Regions from separate parts of the Streptomyces sp. NPDC059567 genome, predicted to be linked through region 2. Evidence: predicted binding sites of a transcription regulator. Region 2 holds the regulator's gene; the other holds the start of a gene.
What was found. Region 2 encodes HrcA, which represses chaperone genes, less so after heat shock. Its sites were predicted from a motif close to TTNGCACTCNGNNNNNCNGAGTGCNAA; they were not measured.
Positions count from the first base shown of each region.

Region 1: groES (co-chaperone GroES) is a predicted target of HrcA. The motif match lies at 1,219-1,245, and genes of this name have one in related genera.

Region 1 covers NZ_JBHWBS010000085.1:13,477-16,881, forward strand. Annotated here, with positions in the region: gene ACFVZW_RS28825 (polysaccharide deacetylase family protein) at 1-913, shown strand, start outside; gene ACFVZW_RS28830 (hypothetical protein) at 910-1,194, shown strand; gene groES (co-chaperone GroES) at 1,392-1,700, shown strand; gene groL (chaperonin GroEL) at 1,819-3,405, shown strand, end outside.
Region 2 covers NZ_JBHWBS010000118.1:17,468-20,872, reverse strand. Annotated here, with positions in the region: gene dnaJ (molecular chaperone DnaJ) at 1-1,062, opposite strand, end outside; gene hrcA (heat-inducible transcriptional repressor HrcA) at 1,063-2,082, opposite strand; gene ACFVZW_RS33135 (MBL fold metallo-hydrolase) at 2,233-2,961, shown strand; gene ACFVZW_RS33130 (DUF3097 domain-containing protein) at 2,972-3,405, shown strand, end outside.

The DNA of each region.
Region 1 (3,405 bases), on a different contig from region 2:
GGGGACGCCTCGCCCGCATCGTCTCAGACGGTCGGTGGGCGCGGTCCTGGTCGTCGCCGCGCTCGCCTCGGCCTGTGCCGGACCGTCCGGCGAGACCGGCCAAGCGCGCAAGGAGCCCGCGAAGCCCGCCGCCGGGCAGCCCCAGGCGCAGGGCGCCGCGGGAGCTCTCGACGCGTACGTCGAGAAGGTCCGCAAGCAGCGTGCCGCCCGCGTGCTCGCCGCCAAGAAGTGGGGCCTCGACCGGCCCCCGCTGGACGCCCCGGCCCCGCCCAAGGTGAAGCCGAAGATCACCACCCGCAAGGGCTTCGAGACCGACGGCGAGGGGTTGCCGCCCGTCTTCACCACCGTGCCGACCAAGGAGAAGGTCGTCTTCCTGACGATCGACGACGGCGCGGAGAAGGACCCCGAACTGCTGCGGATGATGAGCGAGCTGCAGATCCCGTACAGCGCCTTCCTGAGCGACTACGTCGTCAAGGACGACTACGGCTATTTCGAGAAGATGCAGGACGCCGGCGTCTCGCTGCACAACCACACCCTCAACCACCGCTATCTGCCCGGGCTTTCGTACGCCAAGCAGAAGCGCGAGATCTGCGGGATGCAGGACGTCATCGAGGAGCGGTACGGGAAGCGGCCGCCGCTCTTCCGCCCGCCCTACGGCAACTACAACGAGGACACCCTGCGCGCGGCCAGGACGTGCGGGGTCAAGGCGGTCCCGCTCTGGGCCTCCGAGGCGTTCCCCGACCGGATGGAGTGGCGTGAGTGGGACCGGGACCTGCACCCCGGCGACATCGTGCTCACGCACTTCCGGGGCAAGGAGGACTGGAAGGGCTCCATGGCGGACATGATCCGGCGCGTGATGAAGACGATCACCGCCAAGGGGTACGCGGTCGCGAAGCTCGAGGACTACGTGTGACCGGGGCGCGCCGGCTGGCGACCGGTCTCGCGCTCGCCGGCGCGCTCCTGGGGGTGACGGGGTGCGCCTCGTCGGTCGACCCGATCGAGCGCCTGGGCCGGAAGGCGGCGGAGCGGGTGGGCGGCGGGGGCCTGGACGGGGACCTGCCGGACCTTCGGGAGCGGGTTCGGAAGCAGGCGGCCCGGGACCGGGCGGTCCGGAACGATCGTGCCCCCGGCGCCGTTCTCGTACCGGCGGCCGAGCGTCCGGCCGCACCGGCGCCGAGCGTCGCGTCGCGCTGAAGCCGGCCGCCACACCGCACTGAATTGGCACTCCGCTTGACCGAGTGCTAATCGCAGTCATAGTCTCGGCTCTGGCACTCCCCACTGGAGAGTGCCAACACAGCGACGGGCAGGTCCGGCACCCGCGACGACGGATCCACCTGGTCGCCACCTCAGACAGTTAACCCCGTGAGATCTCCGAAGGGGGAGGTCGGATCGTGACGACCACCAGCTCCAAGGTTGCCATCAAGCCGCTCGAGGACCGCATCGTGGTCCAGCCGCTCGACGCCGAGCAGACCACGGCCTCTGGCCTGGTCATCCCGGACACCGCCAAGGAGAAGCCCCAGGAGGGCGTCGTCCTGGCCGTGGGCCCGGGCCGCTTCGAGAACGGCGAGCGCCTGCCGCTCGACGTGAAGGCCGGCGACATCGTGCTGTACAGCAAGTACGGCGGCACCGAGGTGAAGTACAACGGCGAGGAGTACCTCGTCCTCTCGGCTCGCGACGTGCTCGCGATCGTCGAGAAGTAATTCACCGAAGTGCCGAAGCAGATGCTTTGAGCTGCGCCCCTGACCCCGCACCGGGCGTCCGGGGCGCAGTTCGTTTCACCAGTTACACCACGAATTCCGAGAGGGCTGAATCGCTCCCATGGCGAAGATCCTGAAGTTCGACGAGGACGCCCGTCGCGCCCTTGAGCGCGGCGTCAACAAGCTTGCCGACACGGTGAAGGTGACGATCGGCCCCAAGGGTCGCAACGTCGTCATCGACAAGAAGTTCGGCGCCCCCACCATCACCAACGACGGTGTCACGATCGCCCGCGAGGTCGAGATCGAGGACCCGTACGAGAACCTCGGTGCCCAGCTGGTGAAGGAGGTGGCGACCAAGACCAACGACATCGCGGGTGACGGCACCACCACCGCCACCGTGCTCGCCCAGGCGCTCGTCCGCGAGGGTCTGAAGAACGTCGCCGCCGGTGCCTCCCCGGCCGCCCTGAAGAAGGGCATCGACGCCGCGGTCAAGGCCGTCTCCGACGAGCTGCTCGCGACCGCCCGTCCGATCGAGGACAAGTCCGACATCGCCGCCGTGGCCGCGCTCTCCGCGCAGGACCAGCAGGTCGGCGAGCTCATCGCCGAGGCGATGGACAAGGTCGGCAAGGACGGTGTCATCACCGTCGAGGAGTCCAACACCTTCGGCCTGGAGCTCGACTTCACCGAGGGCATGGCCTTCGACAAGGGCTACCTGTCCCCGTACATGGTGACCGACCAGGAGCGTATGGAGGCCGTCCTCGACGACCCGTACATCCTGATCCACCAGGGCAAGATCTCCTCGATCCAGGACCTGCTGCCGCTCCTCGAGAAGGTCATCCAGGCCGGCTCCTCCAAGCCGCTGCTGATCATCGCCGAGGACGTCGAGGGCGAGGCCCTGTCGACCCTGGTCGTCAACAAGATCCGTGGCACGTTCAACGCCGTGGCCGTCAAGGCCCCGGGCTTCGGCGACCGCCGCAAGGCGATGCTCGGCGACATGGCCACCCTCACCGGTGCCACCGTCATCGCCGAGGAGGTCGGCCTCAAGCTCGACCAGGCCGGTCTGGACGTGCTGGGCACCGCCCGTCGCGTGACGATCACCAAGGACGACACCACCATCGTCGAGGGCGGCGGCAACGCCGACGAGCTCGCGGGTCGCGTCAACCAGATCAAGGCCGAGATCGAGTCCACGGACTCCGACTGGGACCGCGAGAAGCTCCAGGAGCGCCTCGCGAAGCTGGCCGGCGGCGTGTGCGTGATCAAGGTCGGCGCCGCCACCGAGGTGGAGCTGAAGGAGAAGAAGCACCGTCTGGAGGACGCCATCTCCGCGACCCGCGCCGCGGTCGAGGAGGGCATCGTCTCCGGTGGTGGCTCCGCTCTGGTCCACGCCGTCAAGGTCCTCGAGGGCAACCTCGGCAAGACCGGCGACGAGGCCACCGGTGTCGCGGTCGTCCGCAAGGCCGCCGTCGAGCCGCTGCGCTGGATCGCCGAGAACGCCGGCCTCGAGGGCTACGTCATCACCTCGAAGGTCGCCGAGCTCGACAAGGGCCAGGGCTTCAACGCCGCCACCGGCGAGTACGGCGACCTGGTCAAGGCCGGCGTCATCGACCCGGTGAAGGTGACGCGCTCCGCGCTGGAGAACGCCGCCTCGATCGCCTCCCTCCTCCTCACCACCGAGACCCTCGTGGTGGAGAAGAAGGAAGAGGAGCCG
Region 2 (3,405 bases):
CTCGCCGCGCAGCTTCGCCAGTTCGCGCAGCAGCCGCTCCTGCTCGGGGTCGAGCTTCGACGGCGTCAGCACCTCGACGTGCACGATCAGGTCGCCGCGACCGCCCCCGCGCAGGTGCGTGATGCCGCGCCCGTGCAGCGGGATCGACTGGCCGGACTGCGTGCCCGGGCGGATGTCGACCTCTTCGAGGCCGTCCAGCGTCTGCAGCGGCACCTTCGTACCGAGCGCACCCGCCGTCATCGGGATCGTGACCGTGCAGTGCAGGTCGTCGCCCCGGCGCTGGAAGACCTCGTGCGGGATCTCGTGGATCTCGACGTACAGGTCACCGGCCGGACCGCCACCCGGACCGACCTCGCCCTCGCCAGCGAGCTGGATGCGCGTGCCGTTGTCGACACCGGCCGGGATCTTCACGGTCAGCGTGCGGCGCGAGCGGACCCGCCCGTCGCCCGCGCACTCGGGGCACGGGGTCGGGACGACGGTGCCGAAGCCCTGGCACTGGGGGCAGGGACGGGAGGTCATGACCTGGCCCAGGAAGGACCGGGTCACCTGCGAGACCTCGCCGCGACCGCGACACATGTCACAGGTCTGCGCGGAGGTGCCGGGCGCGGCGCCCTCGCCCGAGCACGTCGTACAGACGACGGCCGTGTCGACCTGGATGTCCTTGGTCGTGCCGAAGGCGGCCTCGTTGAGGTCGATCTCCAGCCGGATCATGGCGTCCTGGCCGCGGCGCGTGCGCGAGCGCGGCCCACGCTGCGACGCCGTACCGAAGAACGCGTCCATGATGTCCGAGAAGTTCCCGAAGCCGCCCTGGCCGAAGCCCCCGGCTCCACCGCCGCCGCCGGACGCGGACAGCGGGTCGCCTCCGAGGTCGTAGACCTGCTTCTTCTGCGGGTCCGACAACACCTCGTAGGCGGCGTTGATCTCCTTGAAGCGCTCCTGCGTCTTCGGATCGGGATTCACATCCGGGTGCAGCTCGCGCGCGAGCCGCCGGAATGCCTTCTTGATCTCGTCCTGGGACGCGTCGCGGCGTACGCCGAGTACGGCGTAGTAGTCCGTGGCCACTTACGACTCCGCCAGGATCTGTCCGACGTAACGTGCCACTGCGCGTACCGCTCCCATCGTTCCGGGGTAGTCCATGCGGGTCGGTCCGACCACGCCGAGTTTGGCGACTGCCTCGTCGCCCGAACCGTAGCCGACCGCGACGACGGACGTGGAGGTGAGCCCCTCATGGGCGTTCTCGTGCCCGATCCGTACGGTCATGCCCGAGTCCTTGGCCTCGCCGAGCAGCTTGAGGAGCACGACCTGCTCCTCCAGCGCCTCGAGCACAGGCCTGATCGTGAGGGGGAAGTCATGGCCGAAGCGGGTGAGATTGGCGGTGCCGCCGATCATCAGCCGCTCCTCATGCTCCTCCACCAGGGTTTCGAGGAGGGTCGCGAGCACCGTCGACACCGTGCCGCGGTCCTCCGTCTCCTCGAACGACTCCGGAAGATCCTGCACCAGCTGCGGCACGTCCGCGAAACGGCGGCCGACGACCCGGCTGTTGAGCCGGGCCCGCAGGTCCGCCAGCGAGGTCTCGCCGAACGGCGCGGGGCAGTCGATCATCCGCTGCTCGACCCGGCCGGTGTCCGTGATCAGCACGAGCATCAGGCGGGCGGGGGCGAGCGAGAGCAGCTCCACGTGCCGGACCGTCGAGCGGGTCAGCGACGGGTACTGCACGACGGCGACCTGACGGGTCAGCTGCGCGAGCAGCCGGACCGTGCGCCCGACGACGTCGTCGAGGTCGACCGCGCCGTCGAGGAAGTTGTGGATGGCGCGCCGCTCGGGCGTCGACAGCGGCTTCACGCCGGCGAGCTTGTCGACGAAGAGGCGGTAGCCCTTGTCGGTCGGGATGCGTCCGGCACTGGTGTGGGGCTGGGCGATGTAGCCCTCGTCCTCCAGGACGGCCATGTCGTTGCGCACGGTGGCGGGCGAGACGCCGAGCTTGTGGCGCTCCGTGAGCGCCTTGGAGCCGACCGGCTCCTCCGTCCCGACATAGTCCTGGACGATGGCGCGCAGCACCTCGAGTCTGCGTTCACTGAGCATCGCGCACACCTCCAGCTGTCGTATCGGATTGCTCCCCTTTTGGCACTCGCCCTGTTCGAGTGCCAGGAATCCCCCGGCCAGTGTACGGCGGCGGGCATCGCTCCTGGCAAGGAGGCTGGGTCGCCGGGTCGTAGCGGATAGCGTCGCCGTATGGATGTCGATTGGGAAGAGTGCGGCTGGGAGCGGCTCGGCGACGGCGTCGGCAGGCGGCGGCTGCCGGGCTGGGACGCCACGGTGGGCCTGGTGCTCGGGGAGAAGGGCGTCCTGCTGTACGACACGGGCTCCACGCTCGCCGAGGGCGCGGAGCTGCGGGCGCAGGCGGAGGCCCTCACGGGCGGCCGGAGAGTGACGCACATCGCACTGAGCCACCCCCATTTCGATCATGTGCTGGGCACGGCGGTCTTCGCGGGAGCGGAGGTGTACGGAGCCGTGGGCCTGGACGAGCTGCTGCGGCGGGAGCGGGAGGTGCTGCGGGTGTCCGCGGTGCGTCACGGGGTCGAGGAGTCGGCGGCGACGGAGGCCGTGGACGTCCTCGTCCTCCCCCGCCACACGGTGTCGGGCGAGTGGACGCTGGATCTGGGCGGCCGACAGGTGCTGCTGGCCAATGTCGGGCCGGGGCATTCGGGCCACGACCTGGCGCTCCTGGTCCCCGACACCGATGGCGCGGAGATCGTCTTCTGCGGCGACCTGGTCGAGGAGTCGGGCGAGCCGCAGGCGGGCCGGGACGCGATCGGCCGGCGCTGGCCGGCGGCGCTGGACCGGCTGCTGGCGCTGGGCGGGGAGGACGCGGTGTACGTCCCGGGGCACGGGGCGGTGGTGGACGCGGCGTTCGTACGGCGTCAGCGGGATGAGCTGGCACGACGCTTCTCCGTCGCATAACGTCGCCCGAATGCGCAGCTACAACCCGGACCTGACGCCCCCTTGGAAGCGCTCCGCGCCCGTGCCGGAGGTGCCGGCGGAGGTGGACCTCGTCGTCGAGGAGGTCTCGACGGGCTTCTGCGGGGCGGTGATCCGCTGCGAGGCGGGCACGGTGACCCTGGAGGACCGCTTCGGCAAGCACCGCGCGTTCCCGCTGGAACCGAGGGCCTTCCTGCTGGAGGGCAAGGTGGTGACGCTGACCCGCCCGTCGGCCGCTCCGACCCGCCCGAGTCGCACGGCCTCGGGCTCGATCGCGGTCCCCGGCGCACGGGCCCGGGTGGCGCGGGCGGGCCGGATCTACGTGGAGGGCCGCCACGACGCCGAGCTGGTGGAACGGGTCTGGGGCGACGACCTGCGCATCGAGGGCGTGGTGGTGGAGTACCTGGAGGGCATCGACGACCTCCC